3 regions of the Tumebacillus lipolyticus genome follow, and region 1 is predicted to be linked to each of the others. Evidence: riboswitches for the same ligand, from Rfam matches in the RefSeq annotation. Region 1 holds a riboswitch; each other region holds the start of a gene.
What was found. Region 1 has a riboswitch for S-adenosylmethionine ahead of ACFSOY_RS16960 (2,3-diketo-5-methylthiopentyl-1-phosphate enolase). Riboswitches for the same ligand answer to the same signal wherever they lie in the genome.

Region 1 (9,551 bases):
CCAGTGGCGGATACAGGTACACCTCTGCCAGAGGAGCGTTCAAGCCAGATACCATCTTGGGTCACATTGCGGACGACGCCGACGTGTCTCGCACCTCTGCAATGAGCGACAACAGTCTGACCAAGGTAGCCTCGTGCATTCGCATAAGAAATAGGCATTTGCAAAATACCTCCTTTTTCTCTTTTATGATCATCCTACGAAACGGTTGGCGTACAAGCATTCCGCAGTTGCTGATTTTTGCTCGTCGAGGAAAAAAATAGACGTGCATTGACAGTGGAGGACAAGTGCGATATGTTATGGAAAACGTATGAACAAATGATCATATATATACATATGTTGAATGTACGAGGAGGAAGGCAAATGGACGCAAAACAAGCGGAATCGAAGGTGGAGACAGCCTGTTGCAATGTGATTCATGAAGACACGGTGGAGCGGGTGAAAGCGGCGGAGCTGCCGGTAGAGCAGGTGGTTGAGTTGGCCTCGATCTTTCAGGCGCTGGGTGACTCGACACGTCTGAAGATCATCCATGCGCTGATGCAGGAGGAGATGTGCGTCTGCGATCTGGCAGCAGTCCTCGGCATGACGCAGTCTGCCGTCTCGCACCAGTTGCGCACCTTGCGCAATCTGCGGACGATCAAGCGCCGCAAAGAGGGCCGCATCGCCTATTACAGCATCGATGATCACCATATCCTCACGCTTTTCAACACGGGCCTCGAACACGTTTCTCACCGCTAGATCACCTTTCGGAGAGGAGGAGATTCGCCTTGAATCACAAACATGGGAACGGGAACCCTGAGCACGATCATGAACAGAAGCATGAACACAATCATGAGCACGATCATGAACACGATCACGGGCATGAACACGGGCATGAACACGGGTATGAACACGGGTATGAACACGGGCACGATCATGCACATGGTGGTTCATGCTGTGCGCCGGAGCGAGGGAGCGACCAGACTGCGGGAGCTAGCAGCTGCTGCTCTACAGGCGACACCTGCTGTTCAGACTCATCTGCGTTTGAGGAGCTCACCTTGCTTCCCGATGGGGCAGAGCGGCGAGAGTCCTCTGCAGATCTAAGAGCGGGTGAAGCGCGCTCCGTCTTTCAGGTGGACGGCATGGACTGCGGCGAGTGCGCGCGCACCGTACAGCGGGTGATGGGCAAGCTGGATGGGGTGCGCGAAGTGCAAGTCAGCTTCAGCACGACCAAGATGGTAGTTGTTCACAACGCATCGCTCGAATCGATTCAAAAGACGGTAAGAGATGTGGGGTATCGGGCGACCGTCCTGCAGACTACGCTTGAGCAGCCTGACGTTCCGGTGCAGGGCGAGGGCACGAGCGCCAAGCCCGCTTTTTGGGAAACATACAAGCGAACTGTGCTGACCGCCATCTCCGGCCTGTTTCTAGGAGCAGGTCTGATCGTCGAATTTGGCGGCTGGAATGAGACGACCTCGATCGTCCTCTACCTGATCGCCATCCTCTCCGGAGGCTTTTATGCGGCACGAGCTGGATTTTACGCGTTAAAATCCTTCACGCTCGACATGAATTTCCTGATGACCGTCGCCGCGATCGGTGCGGCTGCGATCGGCGAATGGTCGGAGGGAGCGACCGTCGTCTTCCTCTTCTCGGTCGGCAACTGGTTGCAAGCGAACACGATGGAGCGCACGCGCCGCTCGATCCGCTCGCTGATCGGCTTTGCCCCGAAAGAGGCGCTGGTGAGACGAGATGGGTCGGAGCGGGTGATCGCCGTCGATGATCTGCAGATCGGGGATCTGATCATCGTCCGCCCCGGTGAGCGCATTCCGATGGACGGGCGTGTGGAAGCGGGCGCTTCCACCGTCAACCAAGCGCCGGTCACCGGCGAGTCGATCCCTGTATTGAAGCAGCTAGGCGATGAAGTGTTTGCCGGAACGCTCAACGAGACGGGCGGGCTGGAAGTGATTGTGACCAAAAAAGTTGAAGATTCCACACTAAACCGCATGATATACTTGGTGGAAGAGGCGCAAGACCAAAAAGCGCCTTCGCAACAGTTTGTCGACCGCTTCGCCGCCTACTACACGCCGATCGTCGTGCTGCTTGCCGTGCTGATCGCGATCTTTCCGCCGATGTTCACCGGAGATCCTTATGGCGACTGGATCTACCGCGCGCTGGCGCTGCTCGTCATCGCCTGCCCATGCGCGCTCGTCATCTCCACGCCGGTCTCCATCGTCGCAGCCATCGGCAATGCGGCGAAGCGAGGCGTGCTGATCAAAGGCGGTTCGTTCCTTGAGAAGATGGGACAGATTCGGGCGATCGCGTTCGACAAGACCGGAACGCTGACCAAAGGCAAGCCGGTGGTCGTCTTTCTCGAACCGCTCGACAGCTTTGGCGACGAGCGGCTGCTGACGGTGGCCGCCTCGATCGAAGCGCGCTCCGAACATCCGCTAGCTCGTGCGATCACAAGCTACGGAGAACAAAAAGGCATCCGCGCGCTGCCGGTGCAAAACTTCCAAGCGCACGCTGGCAAAGGGGCGGAAGCTCGCATCGACAACATCCTCTATCGCATCGGCAAGCCCTCATGGTTTGAGTCGCTCGGCTACTCGGGGATCGACAGGCTGAAGACGATCCTGTCGGTTCAGCACGACCAGGGGCGCACCGTGATGCTGATCGGGGACGAGCAAAACGTCGTCGGGCTGATCGCAGTTGCGGACACGGTCCGCGAGGAGAGCGAAGCGACGATCAAAAGTTTACGCCGCGCTGGCATCGCACATGCGGTGATGCTGACGGGGGATCATGCCCGCATCGCCAAAGCGATCGCGCAAGAAGTGGGCATCAACGAATACCACGGAGATCAGCTTCCCGAGCAAAAATTGGAGCGCATCTCCGAACTGAAACAGCGTCATCGACTTGTCGCGATGGTCGGTGATGGCATCAACGACTCACCCGCGCTAGCAGCGTCAGACATCGGAATCGCGATGGGGGGAGCAGGGACGGATATTGCGCTGGAGACAGCAGACATCGTCTTGATGTCGGATGACATCGGGAAATTGCCGTTCACCGTTCGGCTCAGCCGCATTGCGCTGCGCATCATCAAACAAAACATCTGGTTTTCCTTGCTTGTCAAGCTCGCTTTCTTACTGCTGACCATCGCAGGTCTTTCCAACCTTTGGATGGCCGTGTTTGCAGATACAGGAGCGGCGCTGCTCGTCATCTTGAACGGCATGAGATTGATCAGAGTTCGATAAAGGATTCCCACAAAGCAGGAGGAAGCAGTGACGATGAAAAAGTTGACCAAGATCATGGTTGCCAGCCTGTTGACCCTCACGGTCGCGACAGGCTGTGGTACAACGGAGAAGACCGCGCAGAACGATGAGCATGCAGGGCATGATCATCCTGCGACGAACAACGGCGGAAGCGGCAGCACCGGACACCCTGCCGGTGCACAAGCAGAAGCGTACAAAACGCTGAAAGTTGGCGAGTCTGTCAAGCTGACGACGATCGGCGACCTGCAGGAGGCGACGGCAAACAAGACGAGCCTCCCCGCTTTCCTGATGAACAAAAACGCCAAAATGAAAGACTCGTATAAAGCGGCTGTCGAAAATGTGGACATCCTGCAATACATCCCCTGCTACTGCGGATGCGGCGAGCACGCAGGGCATATGAGCAACGCGGAGTGCTTCGTTCGCGATGTGCGCCCAGATGGCGTGGTGGTCTGGGACGACCACGGCACCCGTTGCGACACCTGCATGAACATCGCGCTGAAAGCGGCGGAGATGAAAGAAGAGGGCAAAACGGTCAAAGAGATTCGCACCTACATCGATGAAAAATACAAAAAAGGCTATGCGAAACCTACCCCCACGCCGATGCCTTCCTAATGGCGAAAAGAGGCTGTTGACCTGTTCAACAGCCTCTTTTTGCGCGCATATCTGAGCGAAGCGCACAGAACTGTCAGGTTGCTCGCTCATTTTTTGACTTGTCTTTCGATTTCAACTCGTCGTATAGTATGTAGCGAGCGATTTATTTTTTCAGAAAGGGGTATTCACCCATGAACATACAATCGGCCGACCGCCTGCGCGGACTGCCCACCCAATTTTTTTCGACGATGGTCGCAAAGGTTAACGCCTCCATCGCCCAAGGTCACGATGTGATCAACCTCGGTCAAGGCAATCCAGATCTGCCGACGCCTGCGCACATCGTGGAGTCGTTGCGACAGGAAGTGCTCGATCCGATCACCCATCGCTATCCGCCGTTCTCCGGCCTCTTTGAGCTGAAGCAGGCGATCGCCGACTGGTACAAGGCGGAGCATGATGTCGACCTCGATCCGGCGACCGAGGTGGCGATCCTCTTCGGCGGGAAGACAGGGCTCGTCGAGATCTCCCAATGCTTGCTCAATCGAGGAGATGTCTGCTTGGTGCCCGACCCGGGCTATCCAGACTACTGGTCGGGTGTGGCGCTCTCCGGCGCTGAGATGGTGATGATGCCGCTGCTGCGCGACAACTCGTTTCTGCCCGACTACAGCCAGATTCCGGCGGACAAGCTGGCCCAAGCGAAGTTGATGTTCCTCAACTATCCGAACAATCCGACCTCTGCTGTTGCGCCGCGCGCCTTTTACGAGGACACGGTGCGGTTTGCTGAGCAGAACAACATCGTGGTCGCCTCCGATTTCGCCTATGGCGCTATCGGGTTTGATGGAGAGAAGCCGGTGTCCTTCCTGCAAACGCCAGGCGCAAAAGAGGTGGGCGTCGAGTTTTACACCCTCTCCAAAACGTACAACATGGCGGGCTGGCGCGTGGGCTTTGCGCTGGGCAACCAAGAGGTGATCCGCCTGATCAACCTGATCCAAGATCATTACTACGTCTCGTTGCCAGCGTTCATCCAACGCGCGTCGGTCACCGCGCTCAGCTCTTCGCAGGAGTGCGTGCGCGAGCTGGCAGCGACGTACCAGCGCCGCCGCGACGTGTTTGTCGGCGGGTTGCGCGAGGCGGGGTGGGACGTCTTGACCCCGCGTGGCTCCTTCTTCACTTGGGTGCCCGTGCCCAAAGGGTTCAAATCGGTCGATTTTGCCAACACGCTGCTCGAACAGGCGCATGTGATGGTAGCACCTGGGGTCGGGTTTGGCCCGAGCGGCGAAGGATATGTGCGCGTCGGCCTGCTGACAGATGAGGCGCGATTGCAGGAAGCGGTCGATCGGATGTGCAGGATTTCCCTCTGATCAATTTTTCGCAAAAGTCATTGACACCGCCCGTCGTTAGCTGTAATATCGTCTACAGAACTTTTCACACATATATGACAACTCTTATCCAGAGCAGGCGGAGGGACTGGCCCTACGATGCCCGGCAACCGGTTTTCATCAGCGTATGATCACACGGTGCTAATTCCTACAGGAAGAATCCTGAAAGATAAGAGGCTGAAGATCAATTTCTGCGCCTCTTTCTTTACATGGAAAGAGGCTTTTTATATTGGAAAAACACCGATAGAGGAGGATGTGCCTCGTGAACGCACCTGAGTTCGTCCACGTCACCTATCTGGCTCACGGCAAGCCAGGCACAGATTGGCAGAAAAAAGCGCAAGGGATCGCGGTCGGCCTGACGGTCGGCTCGTGGACCGACCTTCCGGAAGCGCGCAAAGAGTCGATGCAAAAGCATCTCGGCCATGTCGTGGCGGCAGAGGAGATCGGGGGAGGGGCGGATGGTCAAAGCGCAGCGCTGCTGACCATCGCCTATCCGACGATCAACTTCACGCCAGATGTCCCGGCGCTGCTCACCTCCGTGTTCGGCAAGCTGTCGATGGACGGTCAGATCAGGCTCCTCGACCTGCAGCTGCCCGAACGGTTTCGCCAGCAGTTTCCCGGTCCGAAATATGGGATCGACGGAATTCGCCAACAGCTTGGCGTGCAGGATCGCCCGCTGTTGATGAGCATCTTCAAGTCGGTGATCGGCTATGACATCGATGCGCTGGCAGAAGCGTTCTACCAACAGGCGCTCGGCGGCGTCGACTTGGTGAAGGATGATGAGATCTTTTTTGACGAGACGTACGCTCCGTTTGAACAGCGGATCGAAGCGTGTCGGAAAGCGGTAGAGCGGGCGAGCGAACAGACCGGAAAGCACACGCTCTACGCGGCCAACCTGACCGGGCCGGTCACCGAGATTTTTGACAAGGCGAAGCGGGCGGTGGACGCAGGCGCCAGCGCGCTCCTGCTCAACGTGCTGACCTACGGGTATGACGTGCTGCATCGATTGGCTGCCGATCGGGCGATCACAGTCCCGATCATGGCGCATCCGGCGCTTGCAGGTGCGATGTACCCTTCCGCACAGTACGGGATTGCAGCTCCGGTGTTGCTCGGCAAGCTGATGCGGGCGGCAGGAGCAGATTTTGTGCTCTACCCTTCCGCCTACGGTTCGGTCGCGCTCGAACGAGCGGAGACGCTGAAGATCGCCTCCGCCTTGCGCGAAGAGCAGAGCGGCGTGCATCGGTCATTTCCCGTTCCGTCAGCTGGCATCCACCCGGGGTTGGTGCCGTTCTTGTACGAAGACCTCGGCAACGACCAGATCATCAACGCCGGCGGCGGCATTCACGGACATCCGCAAGGGGCGGCAGCAGGTGGACGCGCTTTTGGGGCGGCGATCGAAGCGGTGGTAGCCGGGCGAACGCTGACCGAGGCGGCAGAGACATCGGAGGAATTGCGCACCGCGCTTACACTGTGGGGCAACCCGAGCACTCGATAGATTCAGAGCGAAATTGAAAGCGAAGGAGTCAGACTATCATGAGCAAATCGATCGCGATCTTCTGTGATTTTGACGGCACGATCACCGAGCGGGACATGATCATCACGATCATGGAGCAGTTCGGCGCGCCCGGTTGGGAGGCGATAAAGGATCAAATTCTTGGACAAGAGGTTACGATCCAAAGCGGCGTCGGACAACTGTTCGCCGGCATCTCCTCCGACAAGCGGGAGGAGATCGCAAGCTACGCGGCAGAAGTTGCGGCGATTCGCCCAGGGTTTCCTGAATTCCTCACCTTTTGCCAAGAGCGGAACATCGACTTTTGGGTGACGAGCGGCGGCATCGACTTTTTCGTCCTGCCCCTGCTCGCTCCCTATCAGATCGAGAACCCGATCTACTGCAACGGAAGCAGTTTTGCGGGCGAGAACATCGAGATCCTCTGGCCGCACAGCTGTGATGAGCAGTGCGAAAACGGCTGTGGGATGTGCAAGCCGTCCGTGCTGCGCAAGTTTCCAGACGAGCGGACGTTCAAAGTGGTGATCGGCGACTCCATCACCGATCTGCAGGCGGCCAAGCAGGCAGACTTCGTGTTGGCCCGCGCGCTGCTCTTGCAGAAATGTCAGGAGCTCGACCTGCCGCATGCGGAGTTTGCAACTTTTTACGATTGCATCAGCGCCTTGCAAGACTTGATCGACAAACTGAAGGAGGAGGTTCTGTCATGAGCCAAACATTTTTTCAAGAAGATCGTTTCCGCATCGCGGAACAGTTGGTGAACGTGTCGAGAAACTTTGCGGAAAAAGGCTGGTTCCCAGCGACCAGCGGCAACCTGTCTGTCAAGCTGAATCAAGATCCTTTGATGTTTGGCGTGACCGCCAGCGGCCGTGACAAAGAGAGCCTGACCATCCACGACATCCTGTTTGTCGACGGGGACTCCAAGGCGCTCGAACCGACTTCGCTCAAGCCGTCTGCCGAGACGCTGGTACACGCCGAAGTGTACAAGAAGATCGGGGCGGGGGCAGGCGCGGTGTTGCACGTGCACACGATCTACAACAACCTGATCTCCGAGGTGTATGCGGAGCAAGGCTCGGTGACCATCACCGACATGGAGCTGATCAAAGGGCTGAACATCTGGGAAGAGGGCGCGACGATCGAGGTGCCGATCGTTGAGAATTTTGCCGATATTCCGAAACTGGCAGCCGAGATCGGCAAGCGCCTCGACCCGCGCGTGCCGGGCGTCCTGATCCGCAAGCATGGCATCTACGCTTGGGGCGAAGATGTGGCGGCAGCGAAGCGCCACGTCCAAGCTTTCGAGTTTATGTTCCAATACCAGTTCCTGTACCAGCAATTCTTGCGCTCCGGCAATGCAGCACAGCTCGCCGTTGCAAACGCGCTGTAGAGCGAATCAAAGATAACCAGGGAATTGAACCACAGAGGAGGAAATCGCATGCCGTCCATCCGCTTTGTTGAATCGAACGAACGCATCGAAGGTGTTGAACAAGTCTCTGCCTACCTGAACACGCAAGGGATCGTCTACGAACATTGGGACATCTCGAAGCTCCCGACCGAGCTGAAAGAAGACTACCAGGTGACCTCTGAGCTGCAAGCGGCGATCCTCGACACGTTCCGCCCGGAGATCGACGCCCTGTCGGAGAAGCGAGGGTACAAATCGTCCGACATCGTCGTGCTGTCCGACCAGACGCCCAACTTGGAAGACCTGCTGACCAAGTTTAAAGACGAGCATCATCACACGGAGGACGAAGTTCGTTTCATCGTCGATGGCGAGGCGATCTTCACGCTGAAAGGGCCGAACGATGACACGTACTATGACGTGTTCCTGTACCCGGGCGACCTGATCTCCGTGCCGACGAATACGCGTCACTGGTTCACCCTGACGGAGTTGCGCAAGGTGAAGGCGATTCGCATTTTTGAGAGCAAGGATGGCTGGGTTGCGGTGTATGATGAGAGCGAGTTGGGGAAGTAAGGCGTAGGCGAATGATTTGGTAAGCGATAGAGTGTTGCTCACCACGACGAAATGAGTCTGAGAATCGCTAGTGCGGTTTGACGGAACGACGAGTTCGTTGGGGGAAGGTAGCGTGTTGAACCCCTCCGAAGGTAAACATCGGAGGGGTTTTTGTGTCGAGGGGATGAGATTAGTCGTAGCTGTGGCGATCGGCGAAATATGCCACTAAATCCAGATGGCTCGTAAGGGTACAGAACCTACGACCCGATCGAAAAGGGATTCGGAAGTGTTTGCTTCCGAATCCCTTTTGTAAAAAAATATTCTAGTTTGCTAGTTGGCTTAAAAACTTAGATATGGATATAGCCTTCGTAAGCCACTTTCGTTTTCTCTCCTACGATTTCAATGGAAGAGATATCGGCGTAGAGCCAACCTTCATAGTTCCCGTCCGTATACCAAATTTTCTCCGGGGCTTTACCAAAATCATAATAGCGAACGACTCTCACCCATTTTTGGACAGCGAGAGGAGTAATTTGAGCAGCCTGAACGCTTACACCAGCTGACAACTCAGGCGCAGTGGTATTCACGGTACCAGCCGCATTGGCGGGCGACGTAAGGACAAGCGCAGAAGTAATCGCAAACAGACCCATGAGCATTTTCTTTTTCAAATCGAAACACTCCCTTTTCAATTATTGTATTACTAATATGATAATAATATAGTTTAATTGAAATATCAATGTATTATCTTGTATGGTGGTTGGGTAAGTAATGCAAGTATCCTCCTATCCTACTTAAAGGGGGGGTTACATAGGTGCCTGAATCTGCTCCTAGAAACTACGGCAAGGAATACAGCGGAGGGGTGCGAGTCATTTTTTATTGGAAAATATACATAT
Region 2 (9,551 bases), on a different contig from region 1:
GATGAGAAGAAGAATTACATAGCCAACAAAGTGAGGTTTTTTTGATGGAAAAATTGAATCCAACATGGAACTTGGAACCGATTTTTGCAGGCGGTTCGGAGTCTCCGGCGCTTGTTGCCCACCTCGATCAGGTCGAGGGGCGGATCGAAGCATTGCCTGCAAAGATCGCATCGCTTCAGAAGTCGGACAGCGTTGAAGCGTGGATTGAAGTTCTGGCGACCACGCAGGAAGTTAACTCTGCGCTGCGCTATGCGACCAGCTTTGCCAGCTGCCTGTTGGCGCAAGATGTGAAAGACCTGCAGGCGAAGATCGTGAGTGGTCGCATCACCAAGCTGTCTGCTGCGCTCGGCGCGGCGATGACTGTGCTCGACAAGCAGATCTTGGACGCCGAGGAGAGCGCATGGCAACAGCTGCTGGCATCTGAGGCGGTACAGCCTTTCGCCTTCTGGCTGGAGGAGCGCCGCCTGCGCGCCAAGGAGAAGATGGCACCGGAGATGGAAGCTCTGGCTGGCGTTCTCGGCGTCGATGGCTATCAGGCGTGGGGCACGCTGTACAACACGCTGATCGGCCGCATGGCGATCAAGGTGGAGATGGACGGCGAAGTGAAGGAACTGTCGGTCGGGCAGGCGCAGAACATGTACTCCGGCACGCCTGACCGCGCGGTGCGCGAAAAGGCGTTTGCCGCTTGGGAAGAAGCGTTTGCGGCGAGCGAAGAGCTCTTTGCCAGCAATTTGAACCATCTCGGCGGCTTCCGCTGGGCGCTGTACAAGTCGCGCGGCTGGGATTCGATCTTGAAGGAGCCGTGTGACATCAACCGCATGTCTCGGGCTACGCTCGATGTGATGTGGGATGTGATCGACAAGAACAAAGACGTGTTCGTCAAGTTCCTCGAACGCAAAGCGGAGCTGATCGGCGTTGAGAAGCTGAGCTACTACGACCTGTACGCGCCGACCTCCTCTTCGAACACCTCCTATACGTACGACGAGGGAGCGCAATTTATCGTCGACCAGTTCGAACAGTTCTCGCCCGACTTTGCGGAGTTCGCCAGAAAGGCGTTTGAGAACCGTTGGATCGAGGCGGAAGATCGCCCTGGCAAACGCCCAGGTGGATTCTGCACGTCGTTCCCCGGCAAAAATGAGACCCGCATCTTCATGACCTACGATGACTCGATGGGCGCCGTTTCGACGCTGGCGCATGAGCTCGGCCATGCCTACCATTCGCATGTGATGGGCGACATGCCGTACTTCTCCCGCCTGTACGCGATGAACGTGGCGGAGACCGCTTCGACGTTTGCTGAAACGCTGGTCACGTCGGCCGCGGTGCGCAATGCGAAGTCTGATGACGAGAAGATCGCGCTGCTTGAGGAGAAGGTGTCCGGTTCGATCGCGATGTACATGGACATCCATTCGCGCTTCATGTTCGAAAACAACTTCTATGATGAGCGCAAAAAAGGGCTGGTCAGCGCAGAGCGACTGAACGAGCTGATGGTGGAGGCGCAGAAGAAGGCGTATCGCGATTCGCTCGAACTGTACCATCCGCGCTTCTGGGCATCGAAACTGCATTTCTATTCGACGACGGTGCCGTTCTACAACTTCCCCTACACGTTCGGATACCTGTTCTCGACAGGCGTCTATGCGCTGGCGCTTCAGGAAGGATCGTCCTTTGCGGACAAATATGTGGCGCTGCTCCGCGACACGGCGAGCATGACTGTCGAGGAGCTGGCGAAAAAGCACCTCGGCGTCGACCTGACCCAGCCGGAGTTCTGGCAGGGCGCAGTCGATATCACCGTGGCCGATGCGGAAGAGTTCCTGCGCTTGACCGCAGGCAAAAAGGCGACGAAGTAATCGCGAACACCTTGTGTCGATTCGATCGGCACAAGGTGTTTTTTATTCGCATAAGGAAGGGTGAGATCTGGCATTCTAGGAAAGGGTCGAATCTGTTTGGAGGTGCTTTCCAAGAATGAACCGCTTTCAGCAACAAGGTCAATCACAGGGACAACAACAGGGACAACAACAGGGGATGCGCTATGGCGCACATGAGTTTTTAGCGACACAGGAGACACTGTCCGCCGAGTGTACGAACATCGAACTGTACGGCGTCTTGATCAACATGTGTCAAGATGCGCACCTTCGCGATATTTTGAGCAACCAGCAACGTCGCATGGTGCAGTGTTATCAGCAGGGCGTCAACGTGTTGATCAGCCACGGCTATCAGCCAAGCGTACCGCATACGCCGCAGACGAACGTCTATGAGCAGCTGCAGATCGGTCTGCACAATCCGCAGTTTCAACCGCCCAATCCGCAGACGACTCGCCTCTCCGACCAGGCGATCGCCTCTGTCGCGCTCAACGTGCACAAGCTGGGGGCGCTCACCTGCATGAACGCCGCGCTGGAAAGTGCCAATCCAGCCCTTCGCCAGTTCCATGCAACATCTGCGAACACCTGTCAGGAGATGGCGTACGAACTGTTCCAGTTCGCCAATTACAAAGGCTACTATCAGGTGCCGCAATTGGCGAACCACACGATGAACTCGATGCTCCAAGCGTATGGCCAGCCGAGTGCGCAGCAGCCGGCCTTCCAGCAACAGATGTTCGCAAGTCAGAACTACTGAGCGGGAACGGATACTCCTCACCTGCACCTGCTACTGCCTTCCGCTCGTTCGGGATGGGGGAGAGGCAGGGGGTAGAACAAAACAAGGCACTCCTTCGCTAGATCGAGGGAGTGCCTTGTTTTGTTCTTGCGCCTACTGGAAGAAACGGTCACCATCCCGTTACGACATTATTGTCAGTAACTTGGAAGTAATAGGTATGATCTCCACCCCATCTTTGCACGTCTGAGAAATTAGAGAGAGCTTGCACATACAGTTTGTATTTGCCGATGGGGAGATCCTCAAATGGGAAACTGAACTGCAAACTTTGCATCGGGTCCATCATCCCCTGATATAAACGTTTCTCCTCGATGGGATCAATCTGATCACTTGATAGGCTCGCGTTCAGTACAATCTCTTTTTCAGTCGGTTGGAGCAACTGCAAAATAACTTGAATCGTTCCATCAGCTTTTCCTTCTGTTACTACCGAATTCTGCATCGCCGCTTGCAGCTTGAAGAACTCAGGAGGTGTTGGCGGTACAACGGGTCTAGATTTTTGGTTATAGGTCGTAAAGACGATCAACAGAACTCCGATGAATAGAACGCCTACTCCCCATAAAATCATACGATTTCGACTTTTCATACCGCACCTCCGAACGATTGACTAGTAATAGTTGACCGAATTTTGACTTAGCGAATATCTCGCATTATAGTCGGAACCCAAGAATTTCCACTTTGTCCAATATTCACTGAAGTTGCTATTATAATTCGCATACATCGCCTTGTAAAGATCAGAGAAAGCATAACTTCGTGTATCCATCCCATCGTTGTTCGCATCATACAAGTCGATCAGTGAAGCGGTCACTCTTTTGTCGCTCTGTATGTGAAGCGTTCGGGATAAAGGAGAGGCAGGCGCGAGAATGAAACAAGGCACTCCTTCGCAATAACGAGGGAGTGCCTTGTGTTGTTTTGAGTCGATCATTACGCGTTAAAATACCGCGCTTGCGGGTGGGAGAAGACCATCGCCGAAACGCTCGCTTCCGGGTCCATCATGCATCCCTCTGTCAGCTCAACGCCGATGTCCTGCGGGCGAAGCAGGCGGAAGAGCGGCGCTTGATCTTCCAAGTTGGGACAGGCTGGATAGCCGAACGATACTCGGATGCCTTGGTAGCGAGCGCCAAACCGCTCCTGCATCGTCATGTCGGGCGCATCTGAAATGCCCCAAGCGTCGCGCATCATATGATGCACGCGCTCCGCAAACGCTTCTGCCAGTTCGAGGGCGAGCGCTTGCAGGCAGTGTGAGCGGAGATAGTTGCCCGCTTCTTTCCACTCGTTCGCCAGGCGATGAATGCCTTCCCCAGCGGTGACGACGAGGAAGCCGACCGCATCCATCTCACCGCTCTCCACCGGGCGGAGAAAATCGCTCAGGCACAGATGAGGCTCCTGTTGCTGACGCGGAAAGCGGAACGTCTCCAACACTTTTGAAGTGTCTGCTGGGTCATAGATGCGAATCTCGTCGCCTGCCGATTGGGCAGGGAAGAAGCGGTACATGCCCTGAGGACGGATGATGCCCTCCGACTTGGCCAGCGCCAACAGCTCCTCGACCACCGCCTGCAGCTCTGTCGCTTTCGGATCACCGCTTGCGAGCAGCTGCTCCACATTGCCCTTCAGCCCGAGATGCTTGCCGAGCAGCATCCTCATGTTCAGGTAGGGGTGCAGGTGGGAGATCGGATAGTCGCGCAACACGTGGCGCTCAAAGTCTGGTGCGGGAAGCACCGGTCCTACATGCTGGATCGAGGAGCGCACCTCCTTCGTGAGCGGCTCGCTCGACACTTCCGGTTCGGCCGTCGTCAAGCTCTGCGCATCCTGCGCTTCCAATTGCTTCTGGGCCAACAGTTCGCGCTCTTCCGGCTTGGTCAGGCGGTTGGCCAGGTCGAGCCCGTCCATCGCGTCTTTCGCATAGAGCACAAGCCCGCGGTACTCCGGCATGATGCGGTTGGACGTAAACTTCCGGGTCAGCGCAGCGCCCCCGACGAGCAGGGGGACGTCGATGCCTGCTGCTCGCAGGTCCTGGGCGGTGATCACCATCTGTTGGGCCGACTTGACGAGCAGACCGGAGAGGCCGATCGCATCGGGACGCTCTTCGCGACAAGCTTTGATCAGCTGATCGGGCGGAACTTTGATGCCGAGGTTGACCACTTCAAATCCGTTGTTGGACAGGATGATCTCGACCAGGTTTTTCCCGATGTCGTGCACATCGCCTTTGACGGTGGCGAGCAGAATCTTTCCTTTTCGCGAACCGTCTTGCTTCTCCATAAACGGTTCGAGGAACGCGACGGCCGCTTTCATCACCTCGGCGCTCTGCAGGACTTCGGCGACGATCAGCTCGTTCAGGTTGAACAGCCGACCTACCTCTTCCATCCCCGTCATCAGCGGCCCGTTGATGATGTCGAGCGGCGCATAGGTGGCGAGCGCCGCTTCGAGGTCTGGGATCAGCCCCTCTTTGCTCCCCTCCACCACGTAGTTGGCCAGCCGCTCTTCAAGCGTCATCGTGGAGACGGCGACGGTCGTCGTCACCTTTTTCTCGCGGTAGAACGCGGTGAAGCGGGCCAATTTCTCATCGTCGATCTGGAAGAGCAACTCCTCAGACATCTTGCGCTCTTCTTCCGGGATCGAGGCGTAGCGCTCCAGCTTCTCGGAGTTGACGATCGCATAGTCGAGCCCCGCCTTGGTGCAGTGATAGAGGAACACCGCGTTCAGCACTTCGCGGCCGGCGCCCGGCAAGCCGAAAGAAACGTTGGAGACCCCGAGGATCGTCTGACATTCGGGCAGCGCTTCTTTGATCAGGCGAATGCCCTCGATCGTCTCGGGGGCGGACCCGATGTACTGCTCATCGCCAGTGCCGCAGGGGAAGACCAGCGGGTCGAAGATCAGATCTTGAGGATTCATTCCGTATTTGCCGACCAGCAGATCGTAGGAGCGCTTGGCCACTTCCAGCTTGCGTTCGCGAGTGACCGCCATGCCCTGCTCGTCGATCGTGCCGACGACCACAGCGGCGCCATAGCGCTTGATCAACGGAACGACCTCGGCAAACTTCTCTTCGCCATCCTCTAGGTTGATCGAGTTGAGGATCGCTTTGCCTTGCACATGTTTGAGCGCCAGATCGAAGACGGTCGGATCGGTCGAGTCGATCATCAGCGGCGTCTTGATCTTTTTGGTTACGAAGTTGAGGAACGACTCCATGTCCTGATGCTCGTCTCTGTCCGGGTCCTGCAGACAGACGTCGATCACGTGAGCACCTTTCTTCACCTGGGCGCGGGCAACCTCGGACGCTTCCTCATATTTGCCTTCGACGATCAGGTTGCGAAACTTGCGCGAGCCGAGCACGTTGGTTCGCTCGCCGACGATCAGCGGACGGTTGTCCGGCTCGACAAACACCGTCTCGATGCCGGAGACGGCAGGCGCGTGCGACTGTTGCGCGGTGCGCGGGGTCACGGTGCTCAACTCTTCGTGAAGCGCGCGGATGTGGGCGGGCGTGGTGCCACAACAGCCCCCGGCGATGTTCAGCCAGCCCTTTTCCGCAAAGCCGCGCAGCTTTTTGGCCAACCCTTGCGGCGTCTCATGGTAGTGACCGTCCTCGTCGGGCAGCCCGGCGTTCGGATAGCAGGAGACGGCACACTGGGCGAGCTCCGACAGGGAGCGCAGATGATCGCGCATAAACTCCGGTCCGGTCGCGCAGTTCAGGCCGATCGAGATCGGGCGCAGGTGCTCCAAGGAGATGTAGAACGATTCGATGTTCTGCCCGGCGAGCGTCGTGCCCATCGGCTCGATCGTGCCGGAGATCATCACCGGAAGTTCCTGCCCGAGCTCCTCGAAGGCGCGGCGCACGCCGATGCTGGCCGCCTTGACGTTCAGCGTGTCCTGGATCGTCTCCAAGAGCAGCACGTCTGCGCCCGCCTCCACCAGCGCTCGCGCCTGTTGATAATAGGTCGCGACCAACTCGTCGAACGTGACCCCTCCGGTCACCGACAGCGACTTGGTCGTCGGACCGATCGCGCCGGCCACATAGCGCGGCCATTCTGGTGTCGAGTAGTTGGCGACCGCCGCTCTGGCGAGTCGAACAGCCTCGCGGTTGATCTCGTCCGTCTTGGCGGCGAGATCGTATTCGGCCAGCACGAGCGAGGTAGCGCCGAACGTGTTGGTCTCGATGATGTCGGCGCCCGCTTCTAAGTATGCTTCATGAATTTTCTGAATCACATCGGGACGCGTCAGGACGAGATTCTCGTTGCACCCGTCTAATTCGTCGCCGCCAAAGTCGTCGGGGGTCAAGTTTTCCTGCTGTAGCATCGTTCCCATCGCTCCATCGAGGATGAGGATCTTGCGGGTGAGTTGGGTCTGTATCGGCACTGAGCTCATACTGGTGGTTCCTCCTCTGATTCGGGCATAAAAAAACCTCTTCTCGGCTGCCAAGAAGAGGGTAGTGTACGTTTTCCTACGAGTCCTCTCTTATCTGCCAAAGCGAATTGCTTTGCTGGAATTAGCACCTGATCAAAAAGGTTGCCGAGGCTTCACAGGGCCAGTTCCCTCCGCCTCTCTGGATAAGAGTTCCTTATGTTGTTGGACTGATACTATCACCTTTGAAAGGGATGTGTCAATGGATTGTTTGATGATCGTCCGCATAGAGATGAGTACGAGGAGAGGAGGAAGCGGGATGGCGATGAAGATCAGAGGTGCGAAGAAGCGACTCAACTGGCGCTTGATCCTGTTCTCCCTGCTCGTCCTGTTCGTGTTCTTCATCTTGCAGAGCATCTATTTTGTGGAGCACAACCTGCGTCCCACCTTTATCAAAGTGGCGGAGGAGAACTCGCGGCACATCGCGACAGAGGCGATCAACAACTCGATCGTCGAGCGGATCTCCGAGGAGACGAACTACAGCAAGCTGATCGATTTGAAGACGAATAGCGGCGGCAAGGTGACGGCCGGATACTTTAATATGGTCGAAGCGTCGCGCATTCAAAACGAAGTGACGAAAAGCATTCAGGGCGTCTTGCAGAACCTGCAGGAGAAAAAGATGTACATCCCGGTCGGGCAGGCGGTCGGCTCGCCCTTTCTGTCCCAGTTTGGCCCAGACATCCCGGTGACGATCGAGCCGGTCGGCAACGTCAAGTCGGAGATCGGATGGGAGACGAAGGAGGAGGGGATCAACCAGACGGTGCACATCCTCTATCTTGATATCGATGTCCATACGTCGGTGATCGTCCCGTTTGCGACCACCCCGTCAGAAGTGCGGACGAAAGTGCCGATCGCCTATCTCTTTTTGGTCGGCGATGTGCCGCAGATGGTGTTTAACGCCAAAGGGGAGACGGTCGGTTCCACCACGTCGAGCCAGCAGATGCCGCTGCCGTCGATCACCCTGCCCAAGCTGAAAGATGAGGAGGGGGAAGGAGACAAGGACGCGGAGGCGAGCGGGGAGGGGGAATGACCGCTGTCGTTCTTCGGCGGCAGTGAATGTTGCACCCTGCACAAAAACTGGTAAACTGGTAGCGGAGAGCGCTCGCGATCGGAGACGAAATCACAGCAGACGCACGCAGGAGGAAGAGCGATGAAGCAAAGAGAGATCATCTTAGCAGCCGAGCGGTATGTGCAGGAAGAATTGGGGCAGGATAGCTCAGGTCATGATTACTGGCATATCTATCGAGTGTGGCAGACGGCCAAAAAAATTGGCGAAGCGGAGGGTGCCGACCTTTTGGTCGTCGAGTTGGCGGCGCTCCTGCACGACATCGCCGATGAGAAGCTGAACGAGAGCGAAGCGGTCGGATTGGCCAAGGTGCGGGGATGGCTGGCGCGACAGGGCGCAGACGAAGCGGTGATCGAGCACGTGATGGAGATCATCTCGACGATGTCGTTCAAAGGGGGCGACCGTTCAGGCATGCGCACGCTGGAAGGTGCGGTCGTGCAGGATGCGGATCGTCTCGATGCGCTCGGGGCGGTCGGAATCGCCCGCACGTTCGCCTATTCGGGGGCAAAGGGACAGCTGGCGCACGATCCGCATCTGAAGCCGCGCACCGCCATGACCCGCGAGGAGTACCGCAAGGGCAAGTCGACCGCGATCAACCATTTTTATGAAAAGCTGCTCAAGCTCAAAGAGCTGATGAACACGCCGTATGCCAAGCGGATGGCGGAGGGGCGACATCAGGTGATGGAAGCTTTCTTGGAACAATTTTATGAGGAATGGGAAGGAAAACGGTGAACAATCGCGTTCGGTGCGAATAGAATAGAAAAAGAGATGTAACACAGGTCACATACAATCCTTCCCACGTTTTCTATACTAGGGTAAAATAAAAACAAGGTGCGGCGCATCGAATGAGCGGTATTTCTTCCGCCTATACTAGTTGCGTATGCACAGAATGACAATTGGAAGAACGAAATGGAGGCATTCACGATGGAAGATCTTCGCACACGCGTTCAAGAAGCACTCGACAAGATTCGCCCAGGTCTGCAAGCGGACGGCGGCGATGCTGAACTGGTTGAAGTAGACGGTGAGACTGGCATCGCGCAAATCCGCATGACTGGCGCTTGCGGCGGTTGCCCGATGAGCACGATGACCCTGAAGATGGGCATCGAGCGCACGATCCGCGCATCTGTTCCTGAGATCAGAGAAGTAGTCGCAGTATAATTTCCTTTTTGTACGGAGGTATGAACCCATGGCATCTGAAGCAATCTTGACGATCACCGATGCAAACTTTGAACAGTCGATCAAGGATTCGGAAACTCCGATCCTCGTCGATTTCTGGGCAACTTGGTGTGGCCCGTGCCGCATGCTCGCTCCCGTTCTCGAAGATGTTGCTTCCGAGACGGCTGGCAAGCTGGCGATCGGCAAGCTGAACATCGACGAAAACCAAGTGACCACGCAGAAGTTCGGCGTGATGTCCATCCCGACCATGCTCGTGTTCCAAAAGGGCGAG
Region 3 (9,551 bases), on a different contig from region 1:
GACTCCGTCATGCGAAGGTTCGATCCCTTCCTCCCCAGCCAGTTTTCATGAGCCATTAGCTCAGTTGGTAGAGCAACTGACTTTTAATCAGTGGGTCGAAGGTTCGAGTCCTTCATGGCTCACCACTTTAATTCAATACGTGCCCTTAGCTCAGCTGGATAGAGCGTTTGACTACGAATCAAAAGGCCGGGAGTTCGAATCTCTCAGGGCACGCCATTCACGCGGAGGTTTAGCTCAGCTGGGAGAGCATCTGCCTTACAAGCAGAGGGTCGGCGGTTCGATCCCGTCAACCTCCACCATTTTCAATGTTTTATCTGTGAGGCCTGATTGAGCGAAGCGAGTAGTTTCGCAATGCGGGAACTCCAACATATTGTCGTCGCGGGGTGGAGCAGTTGGCAGCTCGTCGGGCTCATAACCCGAAGGTCGCAGGTTCGAGTCCTGTCCCCGCAACCATTTAATTATGTGTCGCAACGTTGGACGCGGTGTATTGCAAAAAGGTAGTCCAACTAAGGGCGCGACGTCCTGTCGCAACGTTGGACGCATACATCCTGTATGCGGAAGTGGCTCAGGGGTAGAGCATCGCCTTGCCAAGGCGAGGGTCGCGGGTTCGAATCCCGTCTTCCGCTCCAATCGTCTTTTTGAACTCGATTCCTAGAATCGAGTTTTTTTATTTTCTACGGCTCATCCACTAGGACGCCACCGAGCGAGGCGAGATTGCTATCATTACCAACGTAGTTTGATCTCCGTGATCACATACTAGTTACGACTCTTTGTCAAAAGGGAGGAGATCAAATGGACGTTGTGATGAAGCCAGAACTGCGCACAATCGGTGGCGAGACAACGAGCATCTATTTCAACGGTGAGTGGGCAGGAGACCTGTATCTCATCTACAGGGAAGGTGACAGCATGACTGGCACGATTCAGATCGACACCCGCCGTGTGGATGAGGAGCAGCTGGAGCACGTCACCGACGAAGTGCGCACCTACATCCATCATCTCGGCTCCGCACTGAATGTCCAAGATAGCTCAGTCGTGATGATGTATGGGGATATTTCATCGATCGTGGAGATGGAGCCGATCGACATCGCAGATGAGGAAAATGCAGATCTGTTGTTAGACGAGGAAGACATTTACGAAGCGGAAGGCTTCGAAGAAGACTTCCAGATCACAGCAGCCGAAGAAGCTGACTTGCTCTACGATGATGATCAGGGATACATCATCGATGGTGCGCTTGCTGATGAGGAGCCTTTTCACCTGTCTGTCGTCTTTCAAGATGGCGAGCACACAAAATATCAGCTGCACGATGAAGAGCATCGCACGTATGGACTCGTCTCAGTTGACGAGATCGGCAGCAATGTGTCGGGGAGAGTCGACCTGTGGAGCGATATGGATGAGGATGAGACGACAGATGTTGCGCGATGCTTGGCGCGAGAGTTTTCGGAGACAGATGCGGAATGCATCTCCTTTACGATGAACTATCAAGATGAGCATGTCGGCGACTTTCAGCTGGAACGCCGTGATCTGATGTAGCCTTGTAGCTTTCCCGATATCGATCAAACCCTTTAACCTCTGCTCGTCGAGCAGAGGTTTTTCTGAGCAAAGGCAGCGGAAATGAAAAACGGCAAAGGCAAAGAAAAACCTCGTCCGCAGACGAGGTTCATCACTCTGATCATGCTTGCTAGCGCGTCACGTTGGTGACACCAGGTGCGGTGCCGCCTGTCGTTGGACCAGGAGTGCCCGGAGTGCCAGCGGTGCCGACTCCAGTTCCTCCGGTGGTGGGGAACATACGACGCAACATATCGCCAAGATCGCCAAGTCCACGGATCGGATGACCTGAGACTGTATCGCGAACAAACGCGTCCATCCGGTTATACAGCCCTGGGTTTGCCGACACGTAGACGGTCGTGATCGACGGGTTCGCCTGCTTGACAGCGGCGACGACACGCTGTTTCACATCGTTGGAAACATCAGACTGAGCCGGTGCGGTGTACGTGCCTGCCCGATTCAGATTCCGCGTCCCATCAGTCGCTCCCATGATGTTTGTCCCATAGTTGCTCGGAGTGGTAGGCGTTTGGGGCGTCAAGCCGCTCAATCCGATGTTGCGCCCATCGCCGTACGGTGTCACAGTGCCGCCGCGGATGTTGCGGTTCACGTCGTGCATCGTTTGATCGCGAGCTGCCATCGGCGGCATGTCACGGGTGAGCGTGCCGGCGCGGTTGCCGTCACCGCGCAAAGCGGTGCCTTGGTTGATACCGACATAGGCAACGTTGCCCGCAACCAGCACGTGAGCAGTGCGGATGCCAGGGATCGATTCCACCCGCGCTTTCAACGACTGGTCGGTGCGCATATTGCGGAAGGCAGCATCCTGTCGAGTGCGAGCATCATTGGTCAACACGTTCGGGCCTCGATCCGGCCCGATGTTGTCTCTGACCCCCAGGCGGTCTTGGTCATATGGGGTGTTGCGAACGCCGATTCTGTTGTTGTCCATAATACGGCCACCACGGTCCGTACTATAGCTGCCGACTCGATCTTTCACGTTCGGAGCAGCATTTGGCGTACAAGCAGCGAGCAGGGATGACGAGAGCAAAAGTACACCTGCGAGGGCAGTAAACTTTTTCAATGTGTCAGCCTCCTCAGCACGTCAGATTGGCGGAGATGTGATCAACCCGCGATTCTATTGTCACCGATCGATCTCCGCTCTACACGAAGCAAAGATTGGTGCAGGCAAAGGAAACTACCAAATGTGCAATACTTTTTCTCATAGGGTTGTTGACACCAGAAGAAACAACGTGCTATACTCCAATTCATAGTCCAGCACTAAACCAAGAATCCCGATCTGATAACTTAATACTTTCGTGCTTTCATCAAGAGAGGTGGAGGGTCTGGCCCTGTGAAACCCGGCAACCGTCAGTTCGTGTGGCAACGAGCTGAAATGGTGCCAATTCCTGCGAAACGTTGTTTCGGCAGATGAAAGATGCAAGAGTTGATCGCCTTGTGTCCTTCGTTTGCGGAAGGGCATTTTTTTATGACGTTTTTTATGACGTTTTTTATGAAAATGGTAAGAATTCTACGAAGACAGGAGGAGAGCGAGACCATGATCAAGTTGCAAAATCTTCGCAAGGACTACGTTGTAAACAAGAAAGCGGTCACCGCTCTCAAACGAATCGATATCACGATCGAACAGGGTGAAATATTTGGAGTGATCGGCCACAGCGGTGCGGGCAAATCCACTTTGATCCGCTGTATCAACCTGCTTGAACGCCCCACGCAAGGCTCTGTGATCATCGACGGAGTCGATCTGACCACGCTGAGCAAACGCGAGCTGCAAAAGGCGCGCCAAGACATCGGCATGATCTTCCAACATTTTAATCTGATCTCTTCGAGCACGATCTTTGAAAACGTAGCGTTTCCCCTTCGACTCGCCAAAAAGTCAAAAGCGGAAGTGGACAGCAGAGTGAATGAACTGCTGAAACTGGTCGGACTTTCCGAACATGCGAAAAAGTATCCGAGCCAGCTTTCAGGCGGGCAGAAGCAGCGCGTCGGGATTGCCAGAGCGCTGGCGAACGATCCAAAAGTTTTGCTCTGCGATGAAGCGACATCAGCGCTCGATCCGATGACGACGCAGTCGATCTTGCGCCTGCTGGCAGACATCAACCGGAAGACGGGCATCACCATCATCTTGATCACACACGAAATGCAGGTCATCCAGGAGATCTGTGATCGGGTGGCTGTCATCGACAATGGGGAGATCGTCGAAGCGGGCAAGGTGGCAGAAGTGTTTCTGCGGCCGCAACAGGAAATTACCCAAGAGTTTGTCGCGCAGGTCAGCCGCTTTGAATGGTCGGATGGGCTGCTCCGCCAAAATTTCTCTTCGCAAGCGACCGGAAAGGAGACGCGATGTATCGTGCGGGTGACGTTTCTGGGCGAAGTGACCTTCCAGCCGATCATGTTTGAGGTGTTACAGCGAGAGTCGGTCGCATTTAACATCCTGCATGGCACGATCTCGCGAATGAAAGATACCCCGTACGGACAGCTGGAGCTGGAGCTGAGCGGCATCAGGGCGGATGTTGACCGAGCTGTAGCGACGATGCAGGCGCGAGGGCTCGACGTGGAGGTGATCGGGTGATGGAGGCGCTATTGATCGAGCTGTTCCCCAATGTGGTATGGCCGGAGATCTGGAAAACGCTGCTCGAAACGCTGTACATGGTCGGGATCGCCACGCTGTTTACCGCGCTGATCGGTCTCCCGCTCGGAGTCTTGGTCTACCTGACCGCCCCAGGCCAGCTCCTGCACAATCGATTTGCCTATCAAGTGCTGTCTACGGTGATCAACGTTTTTCGTTCGATACCCTTTATCATCTTGCTGATCTTGATCATTCCGTTTACCAAACTGCTGGTCGGCACATCGATCGGCGTGTCAGCTGCGATTCCGCCGCTGGTGATCGGCACCGCCCCCTTTTTCGCGCGGCTTGTCGAAACTTCTCTGCGTGAAGTGGATCGGGGTGTGATCGAGATGGCCCAGTCGATGGGCGCTTCGACCTTGCAGATCATCACCCGGGTGTTGATCCCGGAAGCTCGACCGGGCATTCTCGCAGGCCTGACGATCACCTTGGTCACGCTGGTCGGCTACTCGGCGATGTCAGGCGCGATCGGCGGTGGAGGTCTCGGCGACCTCGCGCTTCGCTACGGCTATCAGCGCTTCCAAAACGATGTGACGATCGTCGCCACGATCATCATGATCCTGTTAGTTCAAGTGTTTCAGCTGTTCGGTGACAAGCTTGTCGCCTACTTCAGACGAAAATAAAACCCAATCCAGAAAGGATGATTCAATCATGAAAAAATTGTTGCTCGGCGCGATGACCCTCCTGCTCACCGCCTCTCTGATCGGATGCGGCACAGACAACGCGAAAGAAGATGGCACATCTGGTGCGAAAGATGGTTCGAAAGTGGTCACCTTAAAAGTGGGCGCGTCACCTGTGCCGCACGAAGAAATTCTCAAGCAAGTTGCACCGAAGCTGGAACAGGAAGGCGTCAAGCTGGAGATCGTTCCGTTCACCGACTATGTGCAGCCCAACCTGCAGCTTGGCGAAGGCCAGCTGGATGCGAACTTTTTCCAGCACATCCCCTACCTAGAGGATTTCGCGAAAAAGCACAATCTGGATCTGACTCATATTGCCAGCGTGCACATCGAGCCGATGGGCGCCTACTCGCAGAAATATAAAAAAGTGGAAGAGCTTCCGAAAGGCGCACAGATCGCCATCCCGAACGATGTGACGCAAGTTGGCCGCGTCTTGGCATTGCTTGAGAAAAACGGTTTGATCAAGCTGAAAGAGGGCGTCGGCATCGCTGGCACGATCAAAGATATCGTGGAAAACAAGCAAGAGTACCAATTTAAAGAGTTGGAAGCTGCGATGCTGCCGCGCGTGCTGCCAGAGGTTGACCTTGCGGTGATCAACACCAACTATGCGCTGGAGGCGAAGCTGGTACCGACGAAAGACGCGCTGTTCCTCGAAGACAAAGACTCTCCGTATGCGAACGTACTCGCCGTTCGCACCGCAGATAAGGACAAAGAGGCGCTGCAAAAATTGGTCAAGGCGCTCAACTCTGACGATCTGAAAAAGTTTATCGAGCAAAACTATAAAGGCGCTATCGTTCCCGCATTCTAAGCGGACAGAAAACTTCTGCAGGTGGATGAAGACTCGGTCTATAGACCGAGTCTTTTTGTTACGAGATTATGGTACGATCTAGTCAACAAGCCACAGATGAGGGGGATTTTACCAATGTTTAGTTTCCTGCTCGGCTCCAGAGCAAAATTTGAAGGTTCGCAAGAGGTCACCCGTTCACTCGAAGGGGATGCGCACAAGGCGCGCGTAAAAGTCCACAACGGGCGCATTCGGATCAAGCAAGCGGAACAGGAGACGGTACGAGCTCTCGTCCGCGTGGTCGTCAAAGGAGAACTGGCAGAGGATATTCGCGACATGTCAGATGTGGAACGCTTCTGGACATTGGAGCAGCGAGGCGATACGATACTCTTTGAACAGCTTGAATGCACACAGCTGTTTTCCGGATCGTCGATCAGCGTGAGCGTTGATCTGATCTTGCCGAGAAGCGTCTGCAAGGTTGAGCTGATCAGCCATAACGGTTCGATCGAGGCGCAGGATATTGTCGGTGCGCTCGATGCCCATACGCATAACGGGTCGGTCGATATCTCGCATGTGAAAAGCGAGAACGGGTCGGTCAAAGTGCGCTCGCATCATGGTTCCTTGCAGCTGAAGGGGATCAAAGCGGATCGTTTGACGGCGGAGACGGCAAACGGAAGCATTGAGCTGGAGACGGTGGTCGCACATGTAGAATTGGACACTCGCCATGGAAGCGTGGATGCTAGACATGTGGATGGGCGGTTGCACCTGCTCTCCCGCAACGGCTCCTTGCGGGTGGAAAATGTGACGGGCAACCTGAAGGCGGAGACGCACAATGGCAAGATCGTGGTTGAAAATTGTCAGCAGAACGCCATCCTGCATACGCACAACGGCTCCGTTCGCGTGAAAAATAAGTGTGACGTCGCTGGCGACTGGCGTGTGATGACGCATAACGGAAGCATCGAACTGTTGCTGCCTCAGAACGTCGATGCGACATTTCGATTGAAGACATCGGCAGGGAAGGTGACCGGCGATCTGCTGCAGATTCAATCGAGAGGAATCGTCAACAACTTTTCGATAAAAAATGGCGAGGGTAAGCATCTGATCGATGTGGAAACGCATCGCGGCAGCATCGAAGTGAGCGGAATGAAGTAGCAGCGCTTCCCGCTGTCGGTCGCAAGGTGCTTGTCGATGGTGACAGGAGATGGCCTTTTCTTGAATAGATCGATTGCAAAAAAACTGATCGCGCTCTGCGGATATTTGCTGCTGATCCTGTTGCTCGTATGGAAGCAAGATATCCTGCTGGATGCGATGGACAAAGGGGCGGACATGCCTTGGCTGGTCTTCGGACTGGCCATTCTGTTCGCTTTGGTACCTGTGTTTCCATATGGGCTGATCGGCGCTGTCACCGGAGCGATCTATGGGCCTGTCGTCGGCGGGCTGATCGTTTGGAGCGCCTCGACGACAGCCGCACTGATCATGTTTTTCTTCGCGCGAAGGCTGTTTGCAGAGCAGATGAGCGGCTATCTACAACGCCATCAACAAATCGAACGGCTGACCAAGCTGTTTGAGCGCAACTCCTTTTTGGCGATTCTGTTCGCTCGGTTGATTCCGATCATTCCGGCTGCGGTGGTCAACATCTATTCGGGGCTGGTGCGAACCCCGCTTTGGATCTTTCTGACGGCGACGGCGCTGGGGAAATTGCCGACGATGATCGTTTTTGCGACGGTGGGTGATCAGGCGTTAACCTCTTGGCGCAACCTGTTGGTCGTCGTCGCCATCTATGCGATCTTTCTTGCTTTAGTCTATCTGATCTACCGCAACGCACAAAAAAAGTTGAGTCGATAGCGACTCAACTTTTTTGTATGATCAGCTCGTCTGTGCGGCAGTCTGCACCGAGGGCTTTTTCCCAAGCGCTCGACCGAGCAGAAAGTAATGGGCGAACGCTGCGATGATCAGCAGCACGCCGACGACGGAGAACCAGACGCCACCGCCGTACGCTTGAAAGGTGAGCGCACCGATAATCGGTGCCACGGTCCCGGTCACCCCCCAATGAGCGCCGAAGATCGCAAAATAGCGTCCGCGAAGCTCCGGTGGTGCGATGATCGAAACCGCCTTTTGGATCTGTGGCCCGTTTAACATCTCGCCGATCGTAAAGGAGATCTCTGCTAAGATCAGCACCCAAAACGCCGTGCCCCACCCGTATCCGAAAGCGGTCGCGGCGAGAAAGAGAAAGGCGACAAAGATCACGTTGCGGATCGGGAACCGATCTGCGAACTTTGCGATCAAGATCTGGGTGGCGACGACCATCGTCCCGTTGATCGCGAGCAATGTGGCAAATGCGTCCAAATAATCGTCAAAATTGACTTTCAAATGTTGAGGCAATATCGATTCTACTTGCGAATAAAGGAGCGAACAGGGCACCATCGCGATCGTGATCCAGATCAGCATGCTCGCGTGGCGAAGCTTCAGCTTCGGCAAGCCGCCTTTTTCACCCTTGCTGGCTTTGCGAGCTCGCTCGCGCAGCTCTTTCGGCAGCGTTTCTGGAACTTTCCAGATCAGCAGGATCATATAGATCAGCTCGGCGATCGCACAGAGACCAAAGGCGATGCCCGGGTTGACCTTGTAGATCATCACCCCGATCAGCGGGCCGAGCGCCGCGCCGACGTTCAAGGCGGTATGCATCACAGCGAACACTTCGGAGCGCTTCTCCTCCGGCACCAGGTCGGTGATCTGCGCGGATGCAGCTGGCCAGAACAGCGACTGACCCAACCCGTTGATAATCGTCAGCACAGAAAACTCAAGCAGCGACTCGGCGAAAATATAACCGAACATCGTGACCGACTGAATGACCAGCGAAGCGACCATCATCGGCTTGCGACCGTAACGGTCGGCCAAACTGCCGGAGAAGATGCCGGCGATCATGCTGGTCAGCGGCTGCAAGCCGACGATCACCGCGGTGAGCAGCAAGTTCCCCTCTAGTTTGTCAAACAGGTAGAGCGCAAGAAAAGGACGAATCATAAAACCTGCAAACGTAGTCAAAATAGTTCCGATGACGCGAATCCAGATCGCCGTATCATAGCGGCCGATCAACTTCTGCACAACATTCATCCCGTCACCTCCAAGTCTGTATTCCGACAGTATACAAGAAGAAGTGACAGAATGGATAGAGGATTTTATAAAGATTAAATATTCTGTTTAATGAAAGAGAACCCACCAGCGGTGGGTTCTCTAAGCAATATTTAAGCGGAAAGCGAAGATTGTCGCGGCAGGTAGATCGAGCGATAGACGAGCTGATGCAGGAAGATGGCAGCAGCTACCAAGAGCAGGGAGATGATCGAAAACCAGTGCTGGCCTCCGAAATAGGAGAAGCCGAACGCGCCGAGGAATGGCCCGAACGTGCGCGTCAAGTTCCAACTCAGCCCGTAGACAGCAAAGTAGCGAGCGCGCAACTCGATCGGCGCGAGGATCGAGACCGCCTTTTGCGCCTGTGGCATCAGCAGCATCTCACCGATCGTAAAGATAAACTCGGTCAGCAAGAGCAGCGCGAGCATGTACGACCAGCCATAACCGAACGAGGTGACAGCACAGAGCAACAGACCGACAGACATCACGCGGTGCATCGGAAATTTTTCAGCGATGCGAGCGGTGAGAATCTGGAAGCACATCACCAGAATGCCGTTAAATGTCATCAGCAAAGCGAACGTCTCCACATAGTTGGAGAAGTTGGACTTTAAATGCTGTGGCAAGATGATCTCCACCTGCGAATAGAGCAAGGTGAAAGGCAGGATGCCGATCGTCACCCACCAAAGCAGCTTATGCTCTTTAAATCGCATCCTCGGCAGCGCTTGTTTGTTGGTGCCTTTCGCATGGCGCATCTTCTCCCGAACTTCTTCCGGCAGGGTTTCAGGAA

Region 2: it holds a riboswitch for S-adenosylmethionine, as region 1 does, so the genes downstream of both, metH (methionine synthase) here and ACFSOY_RS16960 (2,3-diketo-5-methylthiopentyl-1-phosphate enolase) in region 1, are expected to answer to the same signal.
Region 3: it holds a riboswitch for S-adenosylmethionine, as region 1 does, so the genes downstream of both, ACFSOY_RS05015 (methionine ABC transporter ATP-binding protein) here and ACFSOY_RS16960 (2,3-diketo-5-methylthiopentyl-1-phosphate enolase) in region 1, are expected to answer to the same signal.

The regions. Positions count from the first base shown of each region.
Region 1 covers NZ_JBHUIO010000011.1:140,583-150,133, reverse strand. The annotation lists gene ACFSOY_RS16990 (hypothetical protein) at 1-158, opposite strand, end outside; gene ACFSOY_RS16985 (ArsR/SmtB family transcription factor) at 361-735, shown strand; gene ACFSOY_RS16980 (hypothetical protein) at 829-1,080, shown strand; gene ACFSOY_RS16975 (heavy metal translocating P-type ATPase) at 1,035-3,224, shown strand; gene ACFSOY_RS16970 (PCYCGC motif-containing (lipo)protein) at 3,258-3,854, shown strand; gene ACFSOY_RS16965 (pyridoxal phosphate-dependent aminotransferase) at 4,025-5,191, shown strand; SAM riboswitch class I at 5,273-5,385, shown strand; gene ACFSOY_RS16960 (2,3-diketo-5-methylthiopentyl-1-phosphate enolase) at 5,472-6,704, shown strand; gene ACFSOY_RS16955 (2-hydroxy-3-keto-5-methylthiopentenyl-1-phosphate phosphatase) at 6,743-7,423, shown strand; gene mtnB (methylthioribulose 1-phosphate dehydratase) at 7,420-8,097, shown strand; gene ACFSOY_RS16945 (1,2-dihydroxy-3-keto-5-methylthiopentene dioxygenase) at 8,146-8,682, shown strand; gene ACFSOY_RS16940 (hypothetical protein) at 9,009-9,326, opposite strand.
Region 2 covers NZ_JBHUIO010000002.1:1,140,010-1,149,560, reverse strand. The annotation lists gene ACFSOY_RS04440 (M3 family oligoendopeptidase) at 45-1,844, shown strand; gene ACFSOY_RS04435 (spore coat protein) at 1,960-2,610, shown strand; gene ACFSOY_RS04430 (hypothetical protein) at 2,759-3,229, opposite strand; gene metH (methionine synthase) at 3,568-7,002, opposite strand; SAM riboswitch class I at 7,090-7,191, opposite strand; gene yunB (sporulation protein YunB) at 7,298-8,068, shown strand; gene ACFSOY_RS04415 (HD domain-containing protein) at 8,189-8,836, shown strand; gene ACFSOY_RS04410 (NifU family protein) at 9,029-9,262, shown strand; gene trxA (thioredoxin) at 9,291-9,551, shown strand, end outside.
Region 3 covers NZ_JBHUIO010000002.1:1,366,583-1,376,133, reverse strand. The annotation lists tRNA gene ACFSOY_RS05055 (tRNA-Gln) at 1-41, shown strand, start outside; tRNA gene ACFSOY_RS05050 (tRNA-Lys) at 50-125, shown strand; tRNA gene ACFSOY_RS05045 (tRNA-Arg) at 140-216, shown strand; tRNA gene ACFSOY_RS05040 (tRNA-Val) at 224-299, shown strand; tRNA gene ACFSOY_RS05035 (tRNA-Met) at 378-453, shown strand; tRNA gene ACFSOY_RS05030 (tRNA-Gly) at 555-629, shown strand; gene ACFSOY_RS05025 (hypothetical protein) at 793-1,530, shown strand; gene ACFSOY_RS05020 (YhcN/YlaJ family sporulation lipoprotein) at 1,679-2,620, opposite strand; SAM riboswitch class I at 2,859-2,974, shown strand; gene ACFSOY_RS05015 (methionine ABC transporter ATP-binding protein) at 3,095-4,126, shown strand; gene ACFSOY_RS05010 (methionine ABC transporter permease) at 4,126-4,803, shown strand; gene ACFSOY_RS05005 (MetQ/NlpA family ABC transporter substrate-binding protein) at 4,832-5,665, shown strand; gene ACFSOY_RS05000 (DUF4097 family beta strand repeat-containing protein) at 5,780-6,793, shown strand; gene ACFSOY_RS04995 (TVP38/TMEM64 family protein) at 6,854-7,486, shown strand; gene ACFSOY_RS04990 (MDR family MFS transporter) at 7,508-8,749, opposite strand; gene ACFSOY_RS04985 (MDR family MFS transporter) at 8,881-9,551, opposite strand, start outside.